4 regions of the Marinobacter sp. RI1 genome follow, and region 1 is predicted to be linked to each of the others. Evidence: predicted binding sites of a transcription regulator. Region 1 holds the regulator's gene; each other region holds the start of a gene.
What was found. Region 1 encodes sigma-54, which starts transcription at its own class of promoters, with help from an activator protein. Its sites were predicted from a motif close to ANTGGCATNNANNTTGCTNT; they were not measured.
Positions count from the first base shown of each region.

Region 1 (7,326 bases):
TACAACGATCATGGTGAAGAAGTGGCCCGCTACGACAAGATTCACCTGTTTGACGCCATGGTTGAAGACGCCCACGGCCAGTATCGGGAATCGGATACCTTTGAGCCGGGTGATCAGGCGATTACGGTGGATACGCCGGCCGGACGACTGGGGTTGGCGATCTGTTACGACCTTCGCTTTTCAGAACTGTTCCGGGCCTTGAGAGAGCAGGGCGCCGAATGGGTCTGCCTGCCCAGCGCCTTTACCTGGCAGACGGGCAATGCCCATTGGCACGCCCTGATACGCGCCCGCGCCATTGAAAACCAGGTCTGGGTGGTGGCGCCGGGGCAAGGGGGGCAGAACAGTAGCCGGCGAAGAACCTATGGCCACAGCCTGATCTGCGATCCCTGGGGTAAGATCGTCAGTGAGTTCGACGAAGGTCCGGGCATGGCTTGCGCCAATCTGGACCTGGAGCAACTGCATCAGTTGCGAAGCCGTATGCCCGTGTGGGAGCACCGGCGGCTCTGATTACTGCTCGGCGTCGTCGATCCATTCCCGCAGAGCCCGGAACAGCTTTCGGGCCTGGCCGGTATTCTTGCCTTTTTCGACTTCCTTGCGGGCATTGCGCACCAGATTGCGCAGGTGCTGTACATCGGCCGAAGGGCAGTAATCAATAAACTCTCCTACCACCTTGTCACCTTCGGAAATTATCCGGTCGCGCCAGCGCTCGGCCAGATGGTGTCGGCGGGTATGCTCTTCGCTGCCAGCGTGGAAGGCGTCGATGGCACGGCCAATAGCTTCGGGGTCGTCCTCCTGGCGCAACACCTTACCAATGTACTGCAAGTGTCGCCGGCGGGCCTCACGCTGGGGAATCCGGCGTGATTCAATGATCGCCGCTTTAAGGGTCTCGCTGATGCTCAGGGTGGCCAGCTGTTCGTCGTTCAGGTCCAGCATGCGTTTGCCCAGATCCTGAAGCGCGTGCATTTCGCGCTTCAGCTGCGATTTGCTGGGGCCAAGGTCGTCCTGGAATTCGTCGTCAAATTGGTCAGTCATGGTAGGTCACAGGTTGCTCAGGCATAGAAAATGGTGGCCAGTCCCAGGAAGGCCATGAAGCCGACAACGTCGGTTACGGTGGTGAGTATCACACTGCCGGCCAGGGCCGGGTCAATGTTCCGGGATTTCAGGAACAGCGGCAAGACGGTGCCCACCAGCGCCGCCGCCACCAGGTTAATAACCAGTGCCGCTGCGATGATGGCGCCAATCAGCCAGTCCTGGAACCAGACCACCGCGGCGGTGGCAACCACCACCGCCCACAGCAGGCCATTCAGTACCCCGGACAGAAACTCACGGTTCAGCAGCCAGCCCACGTTGGCGCCGCTGATCTGGCCAACGGCCATGCCCCGGATTACCAGGGTCAGGGTCTGGCTACCGGCAATGCCGCCCATGCTGGCCACAATTGGCATCAGTACGGCCAGTGCAACGACTTTGGCAATAGTGTCTTCAAACAGTCCAATCACGGCCGATGCGGTAAAGGCCGTGATCAGATTAATGCCCAGCCAGACCGCGCGCCGGCGGGTGGTCTTCATCACCGGGGCAAAGGTGTCCTCGTCTTCATCCAGACCAGCCATACTCATCAGGGAATGGTCTGCGTCCTCACGGATAACGTCGACCACGTCATCGATGGTGATCCGGCCCAGCAGCTTGTTGGTCTCATCCACCACAGGGGCAGAAATCAGGTCGTAGCGTTCGAACAGAGTGGCGACCTTGGTATCGGACAGCGACACGGGAATGGGTTCAATGTCTGTGTCCATCACTTCCCGAACGGTAGCCGCGGGATTGGATACCAGCATCCGGGTAATGGGCAGCATGCCGATAAACTCGTCCCGACGGCTGACCACAATCAGGCTGTCGGTCATCGGGGGCAGGCTGCGGTGACGGCGCAGGTAGCGCAACACAACGTCGATGCTGATGTCCGGCCGCACCGTGATGGTGTCGGTGTTCATCAGGCCGCCAGCAGTGTCCTCCGGGTAAGCGAGGACTTCCTCTACCCGCTGACGGTCTTGCTCGTCCATGGTGTCCAGGACTTCCTGGATCACCGTGTCCGGCAATTGCTGAAGCAAGTCGGCCAGGTCATCCGACTCGAAATCTTCCAGAATGTCCGCCAGCTCCTGCGCGTTCAGCTGGCTCAGGAAGTAGCTACGAATATCGTCGCCAAGGTACTGGAGGACTTCCCCTTCCAGCTGCTTGTCGACCAGGTTCCAGAGCAGGGCCCGTTGGCGTGGTGGCGAAGATTCCAGAAGGTGAGCAATATCGCTGGGGCTCAGACCGCCATTCAGAATGCGGGCCACCTGCTTGAGGGCACCACTGTCCAGCGCTTCACTGAGTGAGCGAAGGCGTTGGCGGGCCTGGCTTTTTTCCAGAATGTCGGTCATTGAACCACCTGCGATCAGAAAACCTTTGCATTATAGCGGAGTTAGGTGGCACACGTGAGAAAGGATTGTAGGTGAATGACGAAACCGGAGGTTATTCTCCTTCACCAAAATAATCGTTGATCAGGGCAGCCAGCGCGTCGATGGCATCCTGTTCGTCCGGACCATCGGCAACCAGTTCCACTTCGGTGCCCTGGCTGGCGGCCAGCATCATCACCTGCATGATGTTCTTGGCGTCTACGTCCCGGCCTTTGCCACGGATTCGCACCTTGCTGTCAAAGTCTGATGCGGTGGCCACAAGCTTCGCCGTGGCCCGCGCATGCAGGCCGAGTTTGTTGATGATGGTGATGGGGCGGCAAATCATAGGCGCTCAGATTTCTCCCCGGGTTTGAAGGTGTGGCAGTTCGGTGTGGCGCACCTGCACATTGCGGTAATTATCGCGGAAATAGCGCCCGAGCTGCTCACACACATAAACAGAGCGGTGCTGGCCACCGGTGCAACCGATGGAAATGGTCATGTAACTACGATTGCTGTCGGCAAACGAGGGCAGCCAGGTATTCAGGAAGCCCGTGACGTCATCCACCATCTGACGTGTCAGCGGTTCCCGTTCCAGAAATTCGATGACCGGCTGATCAACGCCGGTGTGCTTGCGCAGGCTGGTGTCCCAGTATGGATTGGGCAGGCAGCGTACGTCGAAGACGTAGTCTGAATCCACCGGCACGCCGTGCTTGAAGCCAAAGGACTGGAACAGCAGTGCCAGTTCCTGATCCTTGCGGCCGGCCACGCGCTGCTTGATCATGTCGCGTAGCTCGTACATGGAGAGCCCGGTCGTGTTGACATAAAGATCGGCCAGCTTTGACAGGGGTTCCAGTAATTGCTTTTCGTTGGTGATTGCCTCCCGCAGAGACGTCTTGTCATCGCTTAGCGGATGCTTGCGGCGGGTTGCGTGAAAGCGTTGCAGCAGTGACTGTTCGTCGGCATCCAGGAATATGATTTCAACCTCGACACCGGTCTGCTTCAGTTGCTGGTAAATGGTTTCAAAATTGGCCAGCTCGGCGGACAGGTTACGGGCATCAATACTGACGGCCATTTTTTTCAGCCGGCCGGGCGCTTCCTGGGTGGCCGCCTCTCGGGTCAGCGGGAACAGCAAGCCAATGGGCAGGTTGTCGATGCAGTAGAATCCCAGGTCTTCCAGCACATGCAGGGCCGTACTCTTGCCGGAACCGGATCGGCCACTGACGATAATCAGCTTCATGGGACTGTTTCTCCTTCAATCTGCCTGGCAGCCTGTCCAGATGTCAGGCTGATCTCAGTGATTACTCTCCGCCATACGCTGGTAAAGGGTCGCGGGATCTTCACTCTGGCGCAGCCGGGCGCAGAAAGTACTGTCATTGAAGCGCTCCGCCAGCTGGCTCAGTAACTCCAGGTGTTCACTGGTGGCTTCTTTGGGGACGATCAGGGCAAACACCAGATCTACCGGCTGGTTATCGATAGCATCAAAGTCTACCGGCTCCTCCAGAGTCATCAGCACGCCGATGACGCGGTCCAGGCCTTCCAGTCGGCAGTGGGGGATGGCAATACCCTCACCGATACCGGTGCTGCCCAGCCGTTCGCGGGAGACCAGATTGTTGAAGATCTGGGTGTCGCTGAGGATTTCATCCTGAAAGTGAATCCGTTCAGCGATGAACTCCAGCACACGTTTCTTGCTTGAGGCCGGCACCTTACAGAGGGTCAGTTCAGGGGCAAGAATATTGTCGATGGTCAGGGATGGCTCGCTCATGGATCGACTGCATGTCCGTAAAAAAAAGGCTGCGGCCGGTTAGCCCCGCCGCAGCTCGTTTCATGAAACACCCGGTAAGGTTCGCGCTTCAGCGACCGCCGTTACCGTGCATCCGGTCTACGTTCTTTTCCTTGTGCTTGAGGATCTGACGGTCCAGCTTGTCGACCAGAGCGTCGATTGCGGCGTACATGTCCTCATTTTCTGCCTTTGCGTGAATCTCACCACCAATCACGTGCAGCGTGGCTTCCGCCATCTGGCGCACCTTCTCGACCTCCAGGGTGACCTGGCAGTTACTGATGTGGTCGAAGTGACGCTCCAGCTTCTCGAACTTGGTGTTGACGTAATCCTTCAGAGCGGGAGTTAGTTCTACGTGATGGCCTGAAATGTTGAGTTGCATAGGCGTCTCCTGTTGTCATACTGCCGGCGTGCTTGCCGGCTTGCGTGCCAGTGCATCTTGCACCGGCGAAAGTTTAAACCAGGCGTTTTCGTTCGTTCGAGGGAGGAATATGCATGGCCTCCCGGTATTTGGCCACGGTACGCCGCGCCACGTTGATTCCCTGTTCCCCTAGCATGGCTGCAATTTTGCTATCGCTCAATGGCTTTTTCGGGGTTTCCTCGGCAATCAGCTTCTTGATCATCGCCCGGATGGCTGTAGACGAGCATTCGCCGCCCTCGGCGGTGCTGACGTGGCTGGAGAAAAAGTACTTCAGCTCAAAAATACCGCGGGGCGTGTGCATGTACTTCTGGGTGGTAACCCGGGAAATCGTGGACTCGTGCATTTCCACCGCCTGGGCAATGTCAGACAGGATCAGAGGCTTCATGGCTTCTTCGCCCTGATCCAGGAACCCTTGCTGGTGTTCAACGATGCGGGTGGCCACTTTCAGCAGGGTTTCATTCCGGCTTTGCAGGCTCTTGATAAACCATTTCGCTTCTTGCAGCTGGTCGCGCAGGTAGGTGTTATCGGCACTGCTGTCAGCCCGGCGGATCAGTGAAGCGTAGCTGGCATTCACCCGGATACGCGGAGCGATTTCCGGGTTGAGTTCAACCCGCCAGCGGCCTTCGTGTTTGCGTACGATAACGTCCGGGATAACGTAATCCGGTTCGGCCCGGTCCACGACATCGCCAGGGCGAGGGTTCAGGCTGGTGATCAGGGCCAGTACCTGTTTCAGCTGGTCTTCCTTGAGCCGGCTGCGGCGCAACAGCTGTGCGTAGTCCCGGTTGCCAAGCAGATGCAGGAACTGGGTAACCACCAGTCTCGCCTGGCGCAGCCAGGGGGTATCCGGTGGCAGCTGGTTGAGCTGAATCAGCAGGCATTCCTGGAGATCCCGAGCGAACACGCCGGGCGGGTCGAAGTGTTGCAGGCGGTGGAGTACCGCTTCCACTTCGTCCAGTTCCAACGGGTCTTCTTCGGTTTCGTCCAGCAGGCCTGCGTGAATGTCCTCAATGTCAGACGTCAGGTAGCCGCGCTCATCCACAGCATCCAGCAGCGCGTGGGCAATGGCCTGATCCCGCTCGCTCAGAGGCGTCAGGTTCAGCTGCCACTCGAGGTGATCCTGCAGGGTTTCGGTAGGCGAGTTCCGGGTTTCGAAATCCGATTCGTGCTCGTCTTCGCCTTTGCTGGCCGGAGCCGGGGCAGACTGGTAGATGTCGTCCCAGGCGGTATCCACTGGCAGATCATCGGGAATGTTGTCCGGAATATCGTTCTCGGACGACCAGTCCGGGCCGTTCTCGGTTTCGTCCCAGTCCGGGCTCGCGTCCTGGTGGCTGTCGTCCTGGTTGGCCTCAGAGCTGGAAGCTTCACTGTGCTCGTGCTCTTCGCGCTCGTCGCCTTCAGGGTGCTCATCGTCCTCTGAGGTTTCCAGCATGGGGTTGGACTCCAGCGCCTGCTGGATTTCCTGCTGGAGATCGAGGGTAGAAAGCTGTAGCAGGCGTATGGCCTGCTGCAGCTGGGGCGTCATGGTCAGACTCTGGCCCAGCTTAAGCTGTAATGAGGCTTTCATAACCATGGCTCAAGATCCATAACTCATGGGCATCCCGGTTGTTGCTTTGCCGGCGCACAGGCCGAAAAAAATGTTGTACGCTGGTTACTTGCCATTGTCTGTGAACAGTATAAGCAAGTTTTTTGCCGAGTTTACTTGCTACAGATCATCAAAACAATCAGACCTCGGATAAACCCTGTTTTATCAGGTCAGAGCCGGAACTCATCACCCAGATACACTTCTTTCACCTGCTGGTTTGCCAGAATGGCTTCGGCATTGCCGGAGGCGATGATGTGGCCGCCGGAAACGATGTAGGCATTCTCGCAGATGTCGAGGGTTTCCCGAACGTTATGGTCGGTAATCAACACGCCAATACCTTTATCCCGCAGGTGCCGGATAATGTGCTTGATGTCACTGACGGAGATAGGGTCTACGCCCGCGAAGGGTTCGTCCAGCAGGATAAACGCAGGCTCCATGGCCAGCGCCCGGGCGATTTCAACCCTGCGGCGTTCGCCGCCGGATAGCGCCATACCCACGCTGTCACGGATGTGAGTAATATGAAACTCTTCCAGCAACTCTTCCAGCTTGGCCTCCCGTTCCGCCCGACTCATGCCTTTGCGGGTTTCGAGGATGGCCATGATGTTGTCCCGCACGGTCAGTTTGCGAAACACGGAGGCCTCCTGGGGCAGGTAACCGATGCCCTTGCGGGCGCGCCCATGCATTGGCAGCGGGGTGATGTCCTGGGTGTCGATGGTGATCCGGCCGTGATCCGCAGGCACCAGGCCCACGATCATGTAGAAGCAGGTGGTCTTGCCGGCGCCGTTGGGGCCGAGCAGGCCGACAATCTCGCCGGAGCGAATTTCCAGAGAAACGTCCAGCACCACTTTTTTCTGCTTGTAGCTTTTTGCCAGATTACTGGCCCTGAGAACTGCCATCCGAACCTTTCCCGTCACTGGATTGAGCTGAATTACGAGGCTGAATCACCATTTCCACCCGGCCGGAGCCGCCGTCGGATGGCGTGCCGCCTTCCGCAGTAACAACGCGGCGAACGGTGTCGTAGTGGATGACGTCGCCCCGGAATACGTTGCCGTCTTGTTCAATAACGGCCTGGCGTTCAAAAATAACCAGGTTTTCATCGCCAGACCAGGTGATGTTCAGG
Region 1 covers NZ_AP031605.1:1,814,195-1,821,520, forward strand. The annotation lists gene ACAM27_RS08160 (carbon-nitrogen hydrolase family protein) at 1-507, shown strand, start outside; gene yjgA (ribosome biogenesis factor YjgA) at 508-1,032, opposite strand; gene mgtE (magnesium transporter) at 1,050-2,411, opposite strand; gene ACAM27_RS08175 (HPr family phosphocarrier protein) at 2,503-2,772, opposite strand; gene rapZ (RNase adapter RapZ) at 2,779-3,663, opposite strand; gene ptsN (PTS IIA-like nitrogen regulatory protein PtsN) at 3,718-4,188, opposite strand; gene hpf (ribosome hibernation promoting factor) at 4,277-4,585, opposite strand; gene ACAM27_RS08195 (RNA polymerase factor sigma-54) at 4,659-6,188, opposite strand; gene lptB (LPS export ABC transporter ATP-binding protein) at 6,377-7,102, opposite strand; gene lptA (lipopolysaccharide transport periplasmic protein LptA) at 7,080-7,326, opposite strand, start outside.

Region 2 (7,326 bases), 1.9 Mb from region 1:
TGGCCATGGAAACGATGACACCGTTCTGACGGCTGGTTACGTCACCCATCTTCACCGGGCCGTAGTGGCTGAAGGTAGAGGTCAGGATGCCGGTACCGGAAGTCATGGTCAGGAAGGTGTTACGGAAACCGATCAGGCCACGGGCCGGAATGGTGTATTCCAGGCGGATACGGCCCTTGCCGTCCGGGATCATGTTAGTCATGTCACCTTTGCGCAGCCCCATCTGCTCCATAATCGGGCCCTGGTGCTGCTCTTCGATGTCGATGATCACGTTTTCGTACGGCTCTTGCTTCTGGCCGTCGACTTCCTTGATGACCACCACCGGCCGGCCCACGGCCAGCTCGAAGTTTTCGCGGCGCATGTTCTCGATCAGAACTGACAGGTGCAGCTCACCACGACCGGATACCTTGAACTTGTCCGCCGAGTCGCCTTCTTCAACCCGCAGCGCTACGTTGTGCAGCAACTCTTTTTCCAGGCGCTCCTTGATGTTCCGACTGGTCACATATTTGCCTTCTTTACCGGCAAACGGTGAATCATTTACCTGGAAGGTCATGGATACAGTGGGCTCGTCAACGGTCAGCGCCGGAAGGGCTTCTACGTTGGAGGGATCACACAGGGTGTCAGAAATGAACAGCTGGTCCAGGCCACTCACGCACACAATGTCGCCAGCCTGGGCTTCTTCAACTTCCACACGCTGCAGGCCGGAATGGCCCATGATTTTCAGGATACGACCGTTACGCTTCTTGCCGTCGGCACCGATAGCCACCACCGGGGTGTTGGTCTTCACTTTACCGCGCATAATGCGACCGATACCGATGACACCCAGGAAACTGTTGTAGTCCAACTGGGAGATCTGCATCTGGAACGGGCCATCCAGATCAACCGAAGGCGCTGGCACATGATCAACAATGGCCTGGAACACAGCGTCCATGTTGTCGTCCAGATTCTCATGATCCATGCCGGCGATGCCGTTCAGCGCACTGGCATAGACTATCGGGAAGTCGAGCTGTTCATCGGTGGCACCAAGGTTGTCGAACAGGTCAAACACCTGATCCACCACCCAATCCGGGCGGGCACCCGGACGGTCAATTTTGTTCACGACCACAATCGGGTTCAGGCCCGCTGCGAAAGCTTTCTGAGTCACGAAACGGGTTTGCGGCATGGGGCCGTCGATGGAATCCACCACCAGCAGCACACTGTCCACCATACTCATTACACGCTCTACTTCACCACCAAAGTCAGCGTGGCCCGGGGTGTCTACGATATTGATGTCGTAGTCTTTCCATTTTAGAGCAGTGTTTTTTGCCAGAATGGTAATGCCACGTTCTTTTTCCTGGTCGTTGGAGTCCATTACACGCTCGTTCTCGAGCTCTTTCCGGTCCAGCGTGCCAGACTGGCGCAGCAGCTGGTCAACCAGGGTGGTCTTGCCATGGTCAACGTGGGCAATAATGGCAACGTTTCTAAGCTTATCAATCACAACGGGTATCCTGAAGAAATTAGCGGCGCGCAGTATATCGAAAAGTCCATGGCGATAATATGAAGATTAGTGCCTAATATGTAACCAATCGGGGCTTGCACCATAATTATGCGTTATCAGAGAACTTGCACCACCATGGTGCGCTGCAGTGGTGCAATAAGCATGGTCTTCGGCCAGGAAGCTGCGCCACATTAGCCCGAAAGCCTTGTCGCTGCGCTTTTCTGGCGCAGCCGACAAAAACTGGCAAGCCGATTGCTTATGCCAAAGCAGCCGCATAGTGAAGGTAAGGACCACAAGCTTCTGGTAAGCTTCCCTGACCTGAAAAAAGATCGGGCCTCAGAACACTGAACGATCCGGCACAACGAACATGTAAAACCTTACGGAGCATGCACAATGTCCAAGACGATTGATTTGATCAAAGAACACGAAGTCAAGTGGATTGACCTGCGTTTCACCGACAGCCGTGGTAAAGAGCAGCACGTGACCCTGCCCGCCACCGAGGCGGACGAAGACTTTTTCGCTGACGGCAAGATGTTCGACGGCTCCTCCATTGCCGGCTGGAAAGGCATCAACGAATCCGACATGATCCTGATGCCGGACGACGAAACCGCCGTTCTGGACCCGTTTACCGAAGAAACCACCGTCAACATCACCTGCAACATTGTAGAGCCTTCTACCATGCAGGGTTATGAGCGCGACCCCCGCTCTGTTGCCCGTCGCGCCGAAGAATACCTGAAGTCCACCGGCATCGCTGATGGCGCTCTGTTCGGCCCGGAGCCTGAGTTCTTCGTGTTCGATTCCGTCAAATGGAACGTGGACATGCAAGGCGCTTCTTACCACATCCATTCTGAAGAAGCCGCGTGGGTTTCCGGTGAAGACTTTGACCGCAACAACATTGGCCACCGCCCGGGCGTAAAAGGCGGCTACTTCCCGGTTCCGCCGGTCGACAGCCTGCACGACCTGCGTGGTGCCATGTGTGCCGCCATGGAATCCATGGGCCTGGAAATTGAAGTTCACCACCACGAAGTGGGCACCGCTGGCCAGTGTGAAATCGGTGTTGGCGCCAACACCCTGACCCGCAAGGCAGACGAAGTTCAGATCCTGAAGTACTGCGTGCACAACGTAGCTCACGCCTACGGCAAGACCGCCACCTTCATGCCCAAGCCGGTTGTGGGTGACAACGGCTCCGGTATGCACGTTCATATGTCCCTGAGCAAAGACGGCAAGAACCTGTTTGCCGGCGACAGCTACGCGGGCCTGAGCGAAGCAGCCCTGTACTACATCGGCGGTGTGATCAAGCATGCCAAGGCCATCAACGCCTTCACCAACCCGGCCACCAACAGCTACAAGCGCCTGGTTCCGGGCTATGAAGCACCGGTTATGCTGGCCTACTCTGCCCGTAACCGTTCTGCCTCCATCCGTATTCCGTACGTGAACAGCCCGAAAGCTCGTCGCATTGAAGTGCGCTTCCCGGATCCGGCCGCTAACCCGTACCTGGCCTTTGCTGCCCTGATGATGGCCGGCCTGGACGGTATCCAGAACAAGATCCACCCTGGCGATGCTATGGACAAAGATCTGTATGACCTGCCGAAGGAAGAAGCCCTGAACATTCCGAAGGTTGCCGAGACTCTGTCCGAGGCTCTGGACTGCCTGCAAGCAGACCACGAGTTCCTGACCCGTGGCGGCGTGTTCACCGAAGACATGATCAAAGGCTACATCGACCTGAAGCGTGGTGAAGTCGAGCGTCTGAACATGACCACTCACCCGGTCGAGTTCGATCTGTACTACTCCTGCTAAAGCCCTGCACCAATTCGGTGCAGACTATGCAGACCAGAAGCCCCGCCCCGTGCGGGGCTTTTTTTGTGGCCTCAATCCCAGTTCTTAACCAAGACCCACGCCCTTAACGATATGTAACCAAGGAAGCAGGCCACAACATTGAAATGACCTTGCCCGCAATCGATAATCAAAGCAGTTCATTACCACAGGTTATCGCCATGAAAGCACCGTTCGTACTCGCCGCTGGCCTGCTGATGCTGGCTTCGACCACAGCACACAGCGAGGTCTACCGACACGTTGACGCCTATGGCAACGTCACCTTTTCCGACGAACCCATGGAAGGCGGTGAAGAGGTCCAGGTGAAGCCCGTGACCACCATCACCCTGCCCAAGCCGGAAGCGGTTCAGGAACCCGAACAACTCCGCGAGCGGGTGGAACGTGAGGGCGCAGCCTACCAGGCTGTCTCATTCCAGTATCCGGCCAATGAACAGGCCTTTCACAGCGGCAACGGCAACGTCACCTTCGAGGTTCAAAGCACACCACCGCTGAAGCGGGGCCATAAATTTGAGGTGACCCTGGATGGACAACCGGTCGGGCAAAGCAGCTCAGGCTCGGTAGCCGTCAGCAATATCGACCGGGGCACTCACAATGCGGGCGTTCATATTGTCGATGAAAACGGAGTACGCGTGAAATCCGGCAATTCAATTACCTTCACGATTCACCGCCCATCCGTTCTCAACTAAATCTTATTCGCACCAACATGGTGCAATTGCACCATGTTGTGACCATACTTTGGGCAGCCAAGGGGCAAAATCCGGGCTGCCTGTCGCCAGACCGTTCACTACTGCACCAAGCTACAGCACCGCGTACCGGCTACCGCGCCCGTTCTGCCCGATCCTTGCCCATTGCCTACCCAATGCCAAAAAACTGGTTCGCTTTTTGCAGCCGCAGGGGTACATCCTATGAGTCGAGAACGGAAGCAACGCATGCCATTCCATCCAGTCACCATATCCGGAAGCAGTTACAAGAGTATTCTGGACAGTCTGACAACCGCAGTACTGGTACTTGGCGATGATCTGGCTATCCGTTACCTCAACCCCGCCGCCGAAAGCCTGTTTGAAACCAGTATGACCCGAAGCCATGGCCTCCCCTTACAGGAGGTTCTGGTGGATTCCGAGGATGCCCTGACCACTCTGCATGCCGCGGTGGAGAACGGCCAGTCCTACACCCGCCGGGAAGCTGAATTTGCTTTGATCAGCGGTGCCAGACTGACGGTGGATTATTCAGTGACTCCCATCAGCCTGGACCCGACCGAACTGCTGATCGAGATCCAGCCCCGAGACCGACTGATGCGTATCAGCCGGGAAGAAGACATCATCTCGCAACAGGAGACCACGCGAATCCTGGTGCGGGGCATGGCCCACGAGATCAAGAACCCGCTGGGCGGCATCCGTGGCGCGGCGCAACTGCTGGACCGCGAGCTTTCAGACGACGACCAGCGTGAATATACCCGTGTGATTATCGACGAGGCGGACCGTCTGCGCAGCCTGGTGGATCGCATGCTCGGCCCGAACAAAGCCCTGAAGATTGCGCCCACCAATATCCACGAAATTCTGGAGCGGGTCCGCACGCTGATTGAGGCCGAAAGCAAAGGCCGAGTGCGCCTGAGACGCGACTACGACCCGAGCATCCCGGAATTCCCCGGCGACAAAGAGCAACTGATCCAGGCCTTCCTGAACATCGCCCGCAACGCCATGGAGGCGGCATTCGAAAACGAAGCCGCAAGCGGGCGCTCCGCAACGCCCACGATTACCTTTCGCAGCCGGGCCTTGCGACAGTTCACCATCGGCCACCGTCGTCACCGACTGGTGTGCCGGGTCGACATTATAGATAACGGCCCAGGCATCCCGCCCGAGCTGTTGCAGAACATCTTCTACCCCATGATCAGTGGTCGGGCCTCGGGCACCGGACTCGGCCTTTCCATTACCCAAAGCATTATCGGCCAGCATCGGGGGCTGGTGGAGTGCGAGAGTGAGCCCGGAAGAACCGATTTCATCATCTTCCTGCCTCTGGAGGACAGCAAATGAGCCAACCGGCAAACGTCTGGATTATCGACGATGACAGAAGTATTCGATGGGTGCTGGAACGTGCCCTGAGCCAGGCTGGCATGCAACCGCGTGTATTCGACAGCGGCGACAGCATCATGATGCGGCTGGAACACGAGCAACCGGACGCCATCATCAGCGATATCCGGATGCCTGGCGTGGATGGAATCACCCTGCTCTCCCAGATCGTAGAACTGCATCAGGATGTGCCGGTTATCATCATGACCGCGCACTCGGATCTTGAAAGCGCGGTGACCAGCTACCAGACCGGCGCCTTCGAATATCTCCCCAAGCCCTTTGATGTGGATGACGCCGTCGCACTGGTAAAGCGGGCTGTAGCCCACAGCCATGAGAAACGCGCCGCCAGCGAACCACAGGCCGATGCTACACCACGCAATACCGAAATTATCGGTGAAGCCCCGGCCATGCAGGAGGTTTTCCGGGCCATTGGCCGGCTGTCTCACTCCAACATCACCGTATTGATTAATGGGGAAAGCGGCACCGGTAAAGAGCTGGTAGCCCAGGCCCTGCACAATCACAGCCCCAGAGCACGAAACCCGTTCATCGCCCTGAACATGGCGGCAATTCCGAAAGACCTGATTGAATCCGAATTATTCGGCCACGAAAAAGGCGCCTTCACTGGCGCCGGCGCTGCCCGCCAGGGCCGCTTTGAACAGGCCAACGGAGGCACCCTGTTTCTCGATGAAATCGGCGACATGCCCGCCGACACTCAGACTCGACTGCTGCGGGTGCTGGCCGATGGCGAGTTTTACCGGGTAGGCGGCACCACCCCCATCAAAGTGGATGTGCGCATCATCGCCGCAACCCATCAAGACCTGGAAAAACTGGTACAGGCCGGCAACTTCCGGGAAGATCTGTTCCACCGCCTGAATGTCATTCGCGTGCACCTGCCCAAGCTGGCCGAACGCCGCGAAGACATTCCACGCCTGATGCAGCACTTCCTCAAGCGAGCAGCCAAAGAGCTGGCAGTAGAACCCAAGATCCTGCGCCCGGACGCAGAGGAATACCTCACCACCCTGCCCTGGCCCGGCAACGTCCGTCAGTTGGAAAACACCTGCCGCTGGCTGACCGTCATGGCCAGTGGCCGGGAGATCCACATTGATGACCTGCCCCCGGAACTGCTGCATCAAGCGGAAAACGAGCATGCTGCCACCGGTCTGACCTGGCAGGAAGGCCTGAGGAACTGGGCAGAACAGGAACTGAAGCGCGGCAAGAAAGGCATACTGGATACCGCGGTGCCCGAGTTTGAGAAGATCATGATTGAAACGGCGCTGAAGCACACCGGCGGCCGCCGCCGGGATGCCTCCATTCTGCTGGGTTGGGGGCGAAATACGCTGACCCGGAAAATCAATGAGTTGGGAATGGATCAGCCGGAGGGGGAGGAGGATTAAGACTCTTCCTTCACCTCACTCGGTCACCTCCCGCCAGTATATGATACGGTCGTGGCCGCGGTAGACGCCGAAGGTGGCCACCCCTGACGGGTCGCCCAGTGAACCGTCACCGTCATAGTCTCCCTGTAGCCAGACCGGCACCGGAAAACTGACCCTGACGCCCCCCCGGTTTGGCTCGCCTGGCGCCGCCAGAACAACCTCACTGCCCGTGGCCGAGCCTCCCATATCCATCGTCCCCGAGACCGGCACAACCGAGGTACTGCCCCCGGAGAGGCCTGACTGATCCAGAGTGACACTACCCGTGTTGTAGCCCCAACAACTGTCCGCCAGATTCCGGGTGAAGCCGGCTGCCGTGTAATGATCAATCTGGAGCGGCATTGCCAGATTAACGGTTTCCGGGCCGTATACATTCTCCAGTTGCAGCCTGCCGTATCGCAATTCGAAGTTCATAACGGGTGCCAAATTCGTTGGCAACAGCGGGGCTGTCACGCTGTCTGCATCCTGCAGCTGTGTCAGTTCAATGGCATAGTCCGGTGTAAACGGCGCCACCCGCGTC
Region 2 covers NZ_AP031605.1:3,778,202-3,785,527, forward strand. The annotation lists gene typA (translational GTPase TypA) at 1-1,477, opposite strand, end outside; gene glnA (glutamate--ammonia ligase) at 1,871-3,274, shown strand; gene ACAM27_RS17130 (DUF4124 domain-containing protein) at 3,472-3,996, shown strand; gene glnL (nitrogen regulation protein NR(II)) at 4,216-5,340, shown strand; gene ntrC (nitrogen regulation protein NR(I)) at 5,337-6,770, shown strand; gene ACAM27_RS17145 (DUF6701 domain-containing protein) at 6,786-7,326, opposite strand, start outside.
Region 2: a site for sigma-54 is predicted at 1,717-1,736, ahead of glnA (glutamate--ammonia ligase). Genes of this name have one in related genera too.

Region 3 (7,326 bases), 570 kb from region 1:
CAGCCCCGCCGCTGGCGTTGAGCGCAAACCACTGGCCCGAGAGGAAGCGGAGCGGGGCCACGCCACCAGCGTTGTACGCTATAAGCCCGGCTCCTCCTTCTCTACCCACGAACACCCTCTGGGCGAAGAAATTCTGGTGCTTGAAGGCGTTTTTTCCGACGAGACCGGCCACTATCCGGCCGGCACCTACATCCGGAACCCTCCGGGCAGCAGTCACGCACCGTTCAGTGAAGAGGGCTGCACCCTGCTGGTCAAACTCCATCAGTTCGACCCGAGAGATACCGCGACGGTCAGAATCGATACCAATTCCGGCCACTGGCTACCCGGCATTGGCGGCTTACAGGTTATGCCTTTGCACGAATTCGAACATGAACACGTTGCCCTGGTGAAGTGGCCGCCAAACGAAACCTTTCAGCCGCATCGTCACTTTGGTGGAGAAGAGATCTTTGTGCTGTCGGGCGAATTCTGTGATGAACACGGCCGGTATCCCGCAGGAAGCTGGATTCGCAGCCCGCATATGAGCGAACATCATCCGTTTGTTGAACAGGAGACGGTCATCTGGGTAAAAACCGGCCACTTACCGGTAAACCACTCCCCTGAAACGTAAAAAGGGCCCCAGATGGGGCCCAAGAGCGCGTGCAACGCTGCTTGCTAGCGATCATATTCAGGACGCGTAACGCCCTTGCCACCCAGCGCCACCCAGCATTTCATCGCCGGCCCGCTCGTGGCCATTACCAGTGAGGTGTAATTCACCTGCCGGCACCGCGAAGACGTGATAGGCCTCAGGGCCGAACGGGTCAAGCGCGGTATCAATGTACTGGAACCGATCGGGAACCGGCTCACCCGACATTGCCACCCGGAACTGCCGTTCCACAGTAGGCGTGGTTACATTCAAAGGCTGCTGTACCCAAAGGAAGACCGCTTTGTGCGGCACCAGATACTCGCAGCGCACCACTTCATAACCCTCTCTCAAGGTCAGGGTGGTAGGCTCTTTACCAGGCTCAAGTCTGAACTTGTGAATCGTTTTCATAGCTGCGCTCCTCTGGATACTGCGGAATACGATTCCATAATGGAGCACTGCAGAATTCGATAAAATAAGTTTTATTAAGCAAAAAACATCGTATTTTTCGATGCTTTAACAGAGTGAAGTCTAGCGCTCAAAGATCCCCTGACGAGCCTCGCAGATTGCCCTCACCCCCTCATGGGCCAGCTTTCGGCTTCGGGAGACCGCAAACAGCTGATCCGTCACCTCATCGAGCGAAGCAATCAGAGCCACCTGATACTGACGGCACACTTCATCCTGAATCATCGTAGGCGCCGCGAACACACCAAGTCCCTCCCGACCAAACACCTTGATAAGGGCGCTGTCATCGACTCGGGCAACCAGGTTCATTCGGACATTATTGAGATTGAACCAGTGCATCAGTTTCTCGAAATACGGCGCATCGGTAGCGTTCGCCAGTAACGGCTGGTGATTGAGCGAGTGAGGAAAGCCGGTTTTGAGCTGCTCCGCCAGTTCGGGTGCAGCAAAGAGACTGATGGTAGACCGGGATAGCGGATGAACCGCGAAACGTTCAGGAGATTCTGCCTGGGGCATTCTATCGGTCAGTACAACGTCGAGCTCCTTCCGCTTGAGGCTGAGAAGAAGATCTTCCGTCCGGCCGGTCCGGCATTCCAGTTGCACGGGCCGGTTCAGCTTCATCGCCGGGTGAAGGAGGTAATAGGCGATCAGTTTGTGGATAGACGCCGATATGCCCGCAGACAAGGAAAGCGGCCTGTGTTCAGGCCCCGCCCTCAGGGTTTCAGACAACTGACCGGTTAGCTCGAAGATCTCATCGGCATAACTGCGAACCATATGGCCGAGTTCTGTGAGCACCAGTTGCCGGCGCTCGCGGCTGAATAACCGGCCACCCACCGCGCCTTCAAAGGTCGCAAGCTGGCCACTGAGGGTCTGGGGTGCCAGGTCGAGCACCTCGCTGGCTCGGGCAATAGAGCCTTCTCGGCTAATAACCCAGAAATAATAGAGATGTCGGAGGTTCAGATTCTCCACATCGGTCCCCTACTCCGCATTGAACAGTTCCCGGCTATTTTTTGCGATAGATGATGCCAGGGTGACACTGGACCATTTCGTAGAGATTGGGAAGCCCGTTCAAAGACTCAGAAGCACCAAGAATCAGATAGCCTCCGGGATTCAGAGCACCATGCAGCCGGGTAAGAATGTCCTTTTTCAGTTCCGCTGAGAAATAGATCAGCACATTCCGGCACATGATGATGTCGAACTTGCCAAGCATGTATCGATCCAGCAGGTTCAATTCCTTGAATTCCACCATGGACTTGATTTGCGGTCGAATCTGCCAACCACCGTTGGCCGAGGGGGTAAAAAAGTGCTTTTGACGCTCCGGCGACAGACCGCGGCCGATGGCGATCATTTCATACTCGCCTCTCCGGGCAACCTCCAGCACGCTTTTGGAAATGTCCGTTGCCGTGATTTTTACATCCCGCAGCTTACCCGGCCGGGTGCGGCGGAATTCGTCAATTACCATGGCGACGGAGTATGGCTCCTGGCCAGTAGAACAGGCGGAAGACCAGATTCTTAACGGCTGGAGTGAACTGCGCTCGGCAAACTCTGGCAAGAGCTTTTCCTGCAGAATCCGGAACGGATGGTTGTCCCTGAACCAAAGTGTCTCGTTGGTCGTCATCGCGTCGATGACCACCTCGCGCAAGCCTGCCCTTCCAGGCCTCTTTAATCGTTCCAGAAGCTCTCCAAGGGAATTCAGGCTGTTTTCTTCGAGAATGCGCCGAAGCCTGCTCTTTACAAGATACTGTTTGTTATCACCCAGCAGGATGCCGCACGCATCCTGCAGGAACTTTTTAAAGGCTTCGTATTCCTGGGGCGTTATGTCCGCTTTCATTGGATCTCTTCGTGGGTGAAACCATCAGCCGAGCATCAGTGCTGATCAATAATTTCCATTACTCGCTCGGCCAGCTCATCCGGGCTGAATTTCGCCATGAAATCGTCTGCGCCCACCTTCTGCACCATCGCCCGGTTGAAGACACCGCTCAGCGAGGTGTGCAGCATTACATACATATCTTTCAGAGCCGGATCTTCTTTGATTCTGGTAACCAGGGTGTAGCCGTCCATTTCCGGCATCTCAACGTCAGAGATAATCAGAGACAGGTGATCATTTGCGCGCGATCCATCCTGAGTTATCTCTTTGAGATACTGCAGTGCTTGCTTGCCATCGTTTTTGGTAACCACTTCCATTCCTATAGCGGTCAGGCAACGCTCGATCTGCCGACGAGCCACCGAAGAGTCATCCACCACCAGCACAGGCAGGTGGCCCGGCACACGTTCGGCACTCCTGGCAACCAACTCCTCCGTAACATCTTCCCTGAGCGGAGAAACTTCTGCAAGAATCTTTTCTACATCTATGATTTCTACCAGCTTATCATCAATCTTCGTCACCGCAGTCAGGTAAACATCCTTTCCCGCACCCTTGGGTGGCGGAAGAATATCCTCCCAATTCATATTCATGATTCTCTCGACACCAGCCACGAGAAAACCCTGCGTTTTACGATTGTATTCCGTAATGATCACAAAGCTTGTAGCTAACTGCTCCTGCGGTATGCCCGCGAGCCCTATCGCCATGCTCAGATCAATAATGGGAATGGTCTCCCCCCGAACATGAGAAACGCCTCTCACCACCGTTTTACTGTTGGGAATCGAGGATAACTTGGGACATTGCAGCACCTCTTTAATCTTGAAGACGTTGATACCGTATAGCTGCTGCCCCCGGAGCCGAAAAAGTAATAATTCCAGCCTGTTCTTACCGACCAGTTGCGTTCGCTGATTAACGCTGTCGAGTACCCCTGTCATGATGCTTTACTCCTGGCGCGCCTTTACCGGCATCAATATTGCTTTGACCTTTGTAAGGTGTTTTCAGGCCTGTCCAAGACAAATCTTTGACGCCTGCAACCTGTTAACGGTTAACGGCCCGAAAACCCGAATCCTTAGCGGATTTCGACAATACACACAGATAAACACAGCATAGGACAAACCGGTGCGTATGCGAATCATCTTTTTGGCTGCATTGTGTCTATCACTGAGCCCAATCACTCTGTCTTCAGAGAGAACCAATGCTGAAGCCATCCGTGACGCTGCCCAGACGTTCCTGGCAGAGTGGTCCAGAACCCTTGCTGCCGAGGGCTACACGAGCCGCTACGAAGTTGGCGCTATCGACAGCCGCATCGCCCTTGCTGCCTGCAACCAGGGGCTGAACGCCGAGTTTGCGGGCGATCCGCTACAGACCACCAGCCCGTCGGTCCTGGTTTCCTGCAGTGGTGAGCGCCCCTGGAGAATGTACGTTACCACCAGCGTCGAGGTTCACGGCCCTGCCCTGATAGCAGCCCGTCCTCTGGCGCGGGGCGAACGCCTGACGCCGGACCTGGTCACCGTAAATTCGGTGCAGATCAATGCCAGTCGTCGAGGCGTCCTCACCCGCAAAGAGTCCGTTTCAGGCATGATGATGCGCCGCCCGGTGAACGCCGGCACGGTAATGACCCCGGATCTCCTTGAAGCTCCCAACGCGATTGAGCGGGGTGACCATGTTATTATCACCGCGCGCTCAGGCTCATTCTCGGTATCATCTCGCGGTAAGGCACTGGCGAGCGCGGGCGTTGGAGAACAGGTACTGGTGGAAAACCTCCGCTCGTCCCGGACAGTCAAAGCTCGTGCCGTCGGCCCCGGGCGGGTCGAAATTCCGATGTAAGGCGGCAAACAGCAAGAGCGGCAAATGTTTTCCGTTTTGTAACTAAAGTATGGCGCGGATTTGCCGTTAAGCAGATATAAACCCGAATACGCCACTTTCTTGTGGCCCCAGGCAAGCAGGTATTGATATGTCAGTTGACTTAAATGGAATTGGCCCCGGCCAGGTCAACACCACGCGCACCACGGCCGACAAAGCCTCAGGCAATCAAACGTCACAGGCGCCCACAGGCGAGCAAGCCAAGGCCCAGAGCCCCGCTGCCCGTGGCGAAAACGTGAACCTGAGCAATCAGGCGAAAAACCTGAAGCAACTTGAGCAGAAGCTGGGGGACTACCCCGAAATGGACGATGATCGCATCGAACAGATTCGTTCTGCTCTTGAGAACGGCACCTACAAGGTAGATGCCCAGAAACTGGCCCAGAAAATGCTTGAGATGGATAAAAGCATTTTCGGGTGAGTAAAGCATGACTGCACATGAACAGTTGAAAGCGATTCTTCAGGAAGATATCCGCCAGCTTGAGTCGCTGGCGGAAGTACTCCACCAGGAAAAATCCGTGCTCTCCTCTGCGGATATCCAACCCCTCCAGGAAATGACCAGCCGGAAAAACCAGATTCTTGAGGGCATACGCGAACGCGCCAAAAAGAAGATTCACCTGCTGGTGAATATGGGCTACAAGCCCAATGCCGGAGAGCCATCACGCTTCATTCGCGCCGCTGGTATGGATGAGCTGTACCAACTCTGGAAAGACGCCGACACCCGTTTGCGCGAATGCCAGGCCGTGAACCAGAACAACGGCCGAATTCTTGGCCACCTGCAAAAGCGCCTGTCACGCCTTACCGACATCTTCCGAGGTGCTTCCGCTCAGCAGAAGCTCTATGGTGCCAAAGGCCAGCAGACCAACGTCTCAAGCACCAACATTCTGGCCAGCGCCTGATACGCCCATCGCTCACAGACAACGAAATGCCCGGAGATCTTCCGGGCATTTTTCGTTTCAGGGCAAGATTTTCAACGCGTATAGATGGTCATCTGGGAATCCGGGTGAAAGCGGATATCGCGAATGCTGACATTGCCCATGGGTGGAGTCTGGCCGCCCACCACGCGAATATTATCCATCCGGATTTCCTCGATACGCTCCGGAAATGCCAGCCTCAGGCCTCCGTCTTCCTGTAGCGAGTAGCGAGGCTCTGAGTCCCGGTAATGCACACCCGTAATTGTAAGGTCTGAATCCAGAAAACTGAGCACCGGCACGAATACATTTGCCGCCAGTCTGATCCCTTCCACCACATCGACATCGGGAGATTCTCCTGAGAGATCGTCCCGGGCGCTGGCGGGCATGGAAGACACGGCCTCCAGACGCTCCATCAGGCCAATACCGCTTTGTGCAGACACCCCTGACATTTCCTCTTCCGAGAGGGGGGTGAGTCCGCTCCGCTCGTAGAGTTCGCCCGCTCCGGCGCCTATCTGCGCTGCATTGGTGTTGCTGGACGCCAGTGACACCAAGGGCTGAAATGGCAAGGTGACCATGGTAACCAGCGCTGCTGCATTGCGGTAACGCGACTGATGCTTGAGTACGCGGTGGAGTTCCCTCTCTGAGATCCAGCCGGCAGCAATTAACACCTCACCGAGGCGCTGCCCGGTTTCCCTCTGCGCACGAAGCCCTTCTTCCAGCTGACCTTCAGACAGGTAGCCACGATTGATCAGCAACCGGCCAAGCCGGGATTTCTCTTCAAAACCCTGACGGATTCTCACCAGATTCCTCCTGCAGTATCAGTGATCACCGTACAACCCGGCCCGGTATTCAACAGTCAAGTGAAGCGTAGCCCACAACCTCTGAGCGTGCTGTTCTGATTTGCCCTTAATGGCGTAATGATCTGTTAAGATCTGCACAAACTACGTAATAACCGGATTATCTCAGTATTCTGGTCACCACCTGTAACAGAGAGCTGCCTTGAAATGACAAATCCCGTAAAACTCGTCCCGATTGTGATGTCTGTCCTGTTTGCCTTCGTTGCCACTCTGCTGACCACCTCACCAGCCGTGGCGCAGAACGAGGAACCGGCACTTCCTGAGGTCCGTTTTGTCACGACGGAGGGCTCTTTCGTGCTTCAGCTTCGGCCCGATGTTGCGCCCAAAACCGTGGAAAACTTTCTGGCTTACGTAAACAGCGGTTTTTACGATGGCACCATCTTTCACCGGGTTATTCCCGGCTTCATGGTTCAGGCCGGCGGATTCGATGAGAACCTGGGGCGTAAACAGACCCGAGCTCCCATCGTGAACGAAGCTACCAGCACCCTGCCCAACCTTCGCGGCACCATCGCCATGGCCCGAACCAATGCGCCGGATTCTGCCACCAGCCAGTTTTTCATCAATGTGGCCAATAATGATTTCCTGAACGCCGGAGTTCGGGGCCCGGGCTATGCGGTTTTCGGCAAGGTGACCGATGGCATGGGTGTGATTGATCGTATCGCAGGGGTCCAGACCGGCTACCAGCGCGGAATGGCCGATGTTCCGGTGAGCCCGGTCATCATCGAGTCCGCCGAAGAAATCACAAAAGACAAC
Region 3 covers NZ_AP031605.1:2,387,468-2,394,793, reverse strand. The annotation lists gene ACAM27_RS10730 (cupin domain-containing protein) at 1-607, shown strand, start outside; gene ACAM27_RS10725 (hypothetical protein) at 665-1,030, opposite strand; gene ACAM27_RS10720 (LysR family transcriptional regulator) at 1,151-2,050, opposite strand; gene ACAM27_RS10715 (protein-glutamate O-methyltransferase CheR) at 2,085-2,912, opposite strand; gene ACAM27_RS10710 (chemotaxis protein CheV) at 2,948-3,877, opposite strand; gene flgA (flagellar basal body P-ring formation chaperone FlgA) at 4,062-4,769, shown strand; gene flgM (flagellar biosynthesis anti-sigma factor FlgM) at 4,897-5,223, shown strand; gene ACAM27_RS10695 (flagella synthesis protein FlgN) at 5,231-5,701, shown strand; gene ACAM27_RS10690 (pilus assembly protein PilB) at 5,773-6,516, opposite strand; gene ACAM27_RS10685 (peptidylprolyl isomerase) at 6,721-7,326, shown strand, end outside.
Region 3: a site for sigma-54 is predicted at 3,903-3,922, ahead of flgA (flagellar basal body P-ring formation chaperone FlgA). Genes of this name have one in related genera too.

Region 4 (7,326 bases), 390 kb from region 1:
TGCTGGCGCGCTACGGCAGTACCGGTGCGTTCGCCCGGGCTGACCAGTTCTCACACCGTTTTCTCAGTGACGAGCTCGAGCAGCTGAAGGCCATGGCGATTATCTTTCCTTCCATTTTTATGGGCGTCGCCATGTTTCTGCTGAATGTGGTGGTGACACGCCTGATCAGTACCCAGCGGGAAATCGTCGCCATTCTCAAAGCCTTCGGCTACAGCAATGGCCAGATCGGCTGGCACTACAGCCAACTGGTGCTGGCCATTGCGTTTACCGGGCTTGCCATCGGCTGCGCCAGTGGCCTCTGGCTGGGGCATCGGTTGGGAGAGCTGTATATGGATTACTACCGCTTCCCTTCGCTACTGTTCCGAATCAATCCCTGGTGGCTGGCGTTACTGGCCCTGATCAGCATGGCAGTTGCACTGCTCGGCGGCTGGCGCTCCATCCGCGCTGCGGCCGCCCTGCCCCCGGCGGAAGCCATGCAGCCCGAGAGCCCCGCCCGATACCGGATTACCATTACCGAACGGCTGCTGGGCTGGGTGCGCTTTCATCAGCCTTCACGCATGATCGTCAGGCAGCTCGCCCGCAAGCCAGGCCGAACCGCCCTCTCGGTATTTGGCATTGCCATGGCCACGGCCATCGTGGTGGTTGGCAATTTCCAGTTCAGCTCTGTTTCGCTGATGGTGCACACCCAATTCGCCCGGGTGCAGAAGCAGGACCTGACCGCCACACTCACCGACCCGGTCAACCCGACCGCACTGTACGGAATGGCGCGCCAATCCGGTGTGCGTTACGTCGAAGGACGCCGGGCCGTTACGGTAGAGCTGGTTAACGAACACCGCAGATGGCGCACGGTGCTCACCGGCTTACCCCGGGACGCCAAACTGCAATTTGTGGTTAACCAGGATCTGGAGAACGTGGCCATTCCTGCTGCCGGCCTGTTGGTAACCGACTTTCTGGCCAAGGCCCTGAATGTTGAGACCGGAGACACAGTTCGGGTGCGAGTGCTGGAAGGCCGACGCCCGGAACTGGACCTCACGGTGGCTGGCATTACCAGCGAGTTCCTCGGTGTGGGCGCCTACATGAATCTGACCGCCATGAACAAGGCGCTGCGTGAAGGCCCGAGAGTGAACCAGATGCTGATGAATCTGGCGCCGGAGCAAACCAACACCGTCTACCAGGAACTCCGGGATACGCCGGGAGTGATGGCCACCAATCTGCGACAGGCCATGCTCGACAGCTTCTTCGAGACTCTCGCGCGCACCTTCCTGACCTACACCTTCATCATCAGCCTGCTCGGCGGCATTATTGCTTTTGGTGTGATCTACAATACCGCGCGGATTTCCCTGGCCGAACGAGGGCGAGACCTGGCGAGCTTGAGAGTACTGGGGTACAGCCACAACGAAGTCGCCCACATTCTGCTCGGAGAACTGGCCATACTGCTGTTACTGGGAATTCCTCTGGGTTGGGCGGTTGGTTTTGGATTGGCAAGTTTTGTGGTTACCGCGATGCAGACCGAACTCTATCGCGTTCCCCTGGTCCTGACCGGCCAAACCCTGGCCTTGGCGGCCAACGTGGTCATTTTGTCGGCATTGATTTCCGGCTTCATCACCTGGTGGCGACTTCGTAAACTGGACCTTGTCGCGGTTCTGAAAACCCGGGAATAATTCACACACACTCACATGGGACCCAACATGGCGACACAACGCATCTCCAAAGGAAAATGGGCCTTCTGGCTTTTGATGGCCTCGGTGGCAGCCATCGTCTTCGCGCTTATCCTGCGGCCAGAGCCCGTTTGGGTTGACCTTGCCTCCGTCGAACGCGGCCCCATGGAAGTGACCATTCTTGAAGAGGGTAAAACCCGGGTCAAAGATCGCTATCTGATTTCCTCCCCCGTGGCCGGCTATATTCACCGGGTTCAGCTGGACGTAGGCGACGCGGTGATTCCCGGGGAGCTACTGACGTTTGTGGACCCGACGCCCGCCAGCATCCTGGACGCCCGAACCCGCGCCGAAGCCGAGGCTCGGGCAGCCGCCGCCCAGGCGGCACTTCAATCCATCCAACAAAAGGTTCAGGCGGCGGAGGCTGATGCTGAGTTCGCTCAGAATGAATACCAGCGCCTACTCGCTCTGGAAGAATCCCGCTTTGTCTCCACCGAACAGTTACAACAAGCGAAATCCACGGCAGCCCGGGCACAGGCAATCCTGCGTTCCGCCCGGTTTGATGAAGAGGTGGCCGCCCATGAACTGGCCGCCGCTCAAACCCGGCTGCAGATTTCAACCGCGTCCTCCAATGGCCAGAAACCTGCCGAGCGGGTCGCCGTGCGCTCTCCGGTTAACGGTGCGGTTCTGGCACTGGTTCGCCAGAGCGAGGGCGTCATCCAGGCCGGCGAGCCGATACTGGAGGTCGGAGACCCTGGCGCTCTGGAAGTGGTGGTCGAGGTCTTGAGTTTCGATGCCGTCAAACTGGAACCCGGCCTTGGCGTGCGACTGAGTGGCTGGGGCGGGCCGGTACTGGAAGCAACGGTTCGTCGTATCGAGCCTATCGGGTTTGAGGATGTATCCGCTCTGGGCGTGGAAGAACAACGGGTTCAGGTTATTGCCGATATGGTCAGCCCACGGGAGCAGTGGCGACAGCTGGGAGACGGCTACCGGGTGGACGCTGACTTTATCCTGTGGCAAAGCGAAGACACCTTGCAGGTACCCACCTCAGCGATCTTCGAATACAACGGCGCTTCTGCGGTTTTCATGGTTGAGAGCGAAACGGCGAGACGCCGGACAGTCACGACAGGACCATCCAACGGTTTAATGACCCAGGTAACGCAGGGACTGCAGGAGGGCGTTCAGGTGGTCCGGCACCCCGGCCGTGGCCTGGAAGACGGCGATCAGGTTCGGGTGCGTTAACGCAACCCCCTGAATGGAACGAAGCCGGCACATAGTGTGCCGGCGTCCGTTTTCAATGGGATCAGGCTTTCGTTCTGCGCGAGAAGCCCAGCCCAGCCAGACCAAGGCCGAGCAAAAGAAGGCTGGCTGGCTCAGGCACTTTCGCGGCGGACGAGAAGGAGGCTGAAAACGCCAGGTCGCCGTAGTTCGACCCGGAACTCCAGCTCTGGGTATCCCAGGTACCGGCACTATTGCCGTTGTTCTGCCAGAAAAAGCCACCGTCCAGATAGGCAGACTCGTCACGCAGGGAGCCTGCAGAGGCGGTACCAGTCTGGCCATCGAACAAGCCGGTCGAACTGATAAACGCGATGTAGTCGTTACCCCCGACAAGATTCAACCCGCCGGTGTTGAAGGTAAACTCTTCCATACCATCAAGACCACCGTTGTTGGTTGAGGACACAGCGGCACTCTGGAAAAGCACGGAGCCGGTCGCGCGGGTGGTGGCAGCATCCCAGTCCATTACATAGAAAGCAAAGTCCACGTAATCGGGGTTAACTCTGTCGTTCAGGAAGAACGTCCAGCTATCCAGCTGGGTTTCAGAACCGCCCACCTTGAAGGTTTGTCCGTACGTAGCACTGTTAGATTCACCGAAGGCGGCTATTTCGCTGGAGCCATTCCAGCCAGATACGGTTTCGATAACACCCGCGTTGGCAACGCTGGCGAGCCCGGACACTGCAACAACAGAAAGCGCTTTGCCCAACTTGTTCATCTGTACTTCCTTATTTGGTTCTTCCAGAGATAATGACGTTGCCAGCAAGGAAGCACATAGCGTGCCTATTTATATCTTATTGATATTTAAAACCTTTATTAGAACATAAAGCCAGTCATGTAAATTATTCCGACGCTATTATCGCGCAATCTTACTCGACAGCGTCGATCCATTTGCCATACCCCGCGGCTTCCATTTGCTCCAGCGGGATGAACTTCATGGCTGCGGAATTCATGCAATAGCGCAATCCCGTCGGTGCCGGACCATCGTCAAAGACATGGCCCAGATGAGAATCCGCATGGGCACTGCGAATCTCCGTCCGGGTCATGAAAAACGACTTGTCCTCACGTTCTACCACTGCCTCTGGCGTAATCGGGCGAGTGAAGCTCGGCCAGCCGGTACCGGACTTGTACTTATCCCGTGAGGAGAACAGCGGCTCACCAGAAACGACATCCACATAAAGCCCCTCCCTGGTGTTGTCCCAGTAGGTATTGTTGAAGGCGGGTTCAGTACCATCCTCCTGCGTGACCTCATACTGCATGTCCGTCAAACGCTGCCGAAGAGTCTTGTCATCCGGCTTTTGAAAACGTTCGGGGTTAAAACCCCCGCTTGCCGCCGCTTCTGTCGGATCGTCCTCCGCAGGCATCGAGTCATTGACTCCGGTATTGGGCTGATAGCGCGAGAAATCCAGCTCATAATCCTCGCCATAGACCTCTTCAATAAACTGATAACGCCCCGAATTGAAGGTATAGAACTTGTAGCGGACCGGATTCTTCTTGTAGTAGTCCTGGTGGTATTCCTCCGCCGGATAGAATCTCTTGAGCGGCTCAATGGGGATCACCACCGGTTTGTCATAGACGCCGGAAGCCTCCAGTGCCTGCTTTGCCGCCTCTGCGAGGCGCTTCTGCTCCTCGTTGTGGTAAAAGATGGTGGGCCGGTACTGCCGACCACGGTCAACGAACTGGCCCTCCAGGTCGGTCGGATTCATCATTCGCCAGAGGCCGGCCAGCAAGCCCTCATAGGTCATTTTATCCGGGTCGTAATATACCTGGACGGCTTCAGTGTGGCCTGTGCGCCCGGAAGAGACCTGTTTATAGGTCGGATTTTTTTCTTCTCCACCAGCGTAGCCAGACACTGCCTCGACAACACCAGGAATCTTTTCGTAGCCGGCTTCCACGCACCAGAAACAGCCGCCAGCAAAGGTTGCCACGGCCAGATCCGGATCATCCGGTGCATAGGCATTACCTGCACTATCCACTCGCTCTGCTGCCACCTGTGCCGCAAAAAGACCGGCGGCGGAGACCAGCGCCAGGGCGGAAAACAGGCCTATAACTTTGCGTTTCATGACACTTCTCCTCGCTTGAATCCATAATCACAGCCTAGCGATCTGAATTCACAAAAACGTTCAGCAACTATCACAAATCTATAACGCAGCGGAAAGCTAGCTGGAGGAAGCTAACGGTAGCCAGAGGGTAAAGACAGCACCGTTCGCATTGTGCGCTGAGAGCCTGCCATGCTGCAGGACGACCAAGCGCTGGGCGATCGCAAGTCCCAGGCCGGCATGCCCGGTGCGTTCGGCTCCGGCGGCCTGGTAGAAGGGGTCAAACACCTGGCCAAGGTCTTCTTGGCGGATGCCAGGCCCAGCATCGGCAACAGTGATCGATGCTCCACCATCCCGTACTGACATCGTGAGTATGACTCTTGTATTCCGCGGAGAATGGACGATGGCATTATTGATGAGATTGTCCAGAACCCGCTCGGTCATCGCGATATCCGCCAGCACGCTCTCGGTCTCTGTCGCCGAAATGATGAGCTCAACACCAGCTCGGTCTGCTGCTGGCCTATGCTTCTGAACGACGTCGTAGAGCAACTCAGCCATGACAAACGGCTCGATATCCGGCTGTTTTTCACGGGCGTCCAGGGCGGCCAGTTCGAACAACTCCTCAACCTGCCTGCCCAACCGGTGTGTTTCTGACAGGGCCACCGCCAGGAACCGGCCTCGCTCCTCGGCTTCCAGGGTCTCATGCTTCATCCGCAGCGCTTCCAGGTAGCCCTGAATGGACGCCAGCGGTGTTCGAAGATCGTGAGACACCTGAGCAACCAGCTGTCGACGCTGGGCGTCTTTGTGCTTCAGGAGATCCAGCTGCGCCACAATGCGGCGCGCCATGAGATCAAACCGAGAGGCCAGGTAATCAATGTCGTCGCCCTTCTCGGCCAGTGGAGGACTCTGCTCAGAGGACAATTCCCTTTCAAACGACTCCACCCGTTCAGTCAGCCGGGACAGCCGCCGCGTTAACATTCGGAAGAATACCAACCCGGCCAGGAGCCCCACGAGCAGGCTCACCGCCAGGGCGCCTGCGCCCATCTGCAACAACCGGTTGCTGTGAACCATGCTCTCCGCGAGGTCGAATTCTTCGCCCCTCAGAACCACATAAAGGTAGCCGGCAGGGGCGGCTGCCGAGGGAACGGGGGTCACAGAGAACACTTTTTGCCGATCGTGACTACGAGGGTCGTCCCCCGGCAGAGGATAGGCGTCCGGGTTTTCGAGCAGTGTCTGGATTGGTCCGAGGGATACCCGATTGCGCTTGATTCGGTCCGGATCGGCGGAATAGGCAAGAATGGCCCCATCGGTATCCAACAGGTAAATCTCAAGGCTGGGATTGATCGTCATATACAGCTCGAACAGCTGCTTCAGGGCATCCCGATTCAACTGGCCATCGGTGACCAGGTTTCGGTCAGAAACCAGATTCTGCGCCAGATTCCGGTTCAGTTGCTGGTTAACGGCAGCCGAATACTCCCTGACCGAGGCCAGACTCAGCAAAGAAAATAGCCCGCCCACCACCAACAGCAGTAGGAACAGACCAATGGCCAGCCTCGCATACAGGGTTCGAAGCACGGAAAGGCCCATGGTTAATCCATAAACCGATAGCCCACGCCCCAGACCGTCTGAACGTAACGTGGTTCGGCCGGATCGGGTTCAATCTTGTTACGCAGGCGGTTGATATGGGTGTTTACGGTGTGCTCGTAGCCGTCGTGATTGTACCCCCAGACGGCATCCAGCAATTGGGCCCGGCTGAAAACCCGGCCACGATGGGAAGCAAAGTGCCACAGAAGATCGAACTCACGGGCGGTCAGATCGAGCTCGCGGCACTCCAGGAAGACCCGGCGTCGAACCGGATCAATCCGCAGCCCGTCCGCCTCGATCTCCGCCACGTCGTCTTCGGGTGAGTTCTTCCGGGAGAGCGCGTCCACCCGCCGGAACAGAGCTTTGATGCGAGCGGACAGTTCCGCCACGCTGAAAGGCTTGGTGAGGTAGTCATCCGCCCCCATTTCCAGCCCCAGCACCCTGTCCAGCTCGGTGCTCTTTGCGGTCAACATGAGCACCGGCACATAGTCCGCACTGGAGCGTATCTCCCGGCACACCGCCAGGCCATCCAGGCCTGGAAGCATGAGGTCCAGAATCACCAGATCAATACCACCGTCCCGGAACCGCGCCAGGCCGCTGTCGCCCCGGTCCCGCAGAACCGCAGTCATGCCCAGGTCGGATACCTGCATGCGGACCAGTTCGCCGATACCGGGATTGTCTTCGATTATCAATACCGTGCGCGGCATGCAGCTGAGGGCTCCTTTCGGTCAACACTGGCTGTCAATCCAGTATTATCGTCAGTCCTCTGAGTCTAT
Region 4 covers NZ_AP031605.1:2,206,390-2,213,715, reverse strand. The annotation lists gene ACAM27_RS09915 (ABC transporter permease) at 1-1,661, shown strand, start outside; gene ACAM27_RS09910 (efflux RND transporter periplasmic adaptor subunit) at 1,689-2,897, shown strand; gene ACAM27_RS09905 (PEP-CTERM sorting domain-containing protein) at 2,959-3,645, opposite strand; gene msrB (peptide-methionine (R)-S-oxide reductase MsrB) at 3,797-4,990, opposite strand; gene ACAM27_RS09895 (sensor histidine kinase) at 5,087-6,553, opposite strand; gene ACAM27_RS09890 (winged helix-turn-helix domain-containing protein) at 6,556-7,257, opposite strand.
Region 4: a site for sigma-54 is predicted at 3,695-3,714, ahead of ACAM27_RS09905 (PEP-CTERM sorting domain-containing protein). Genes of this name have one in related genera too.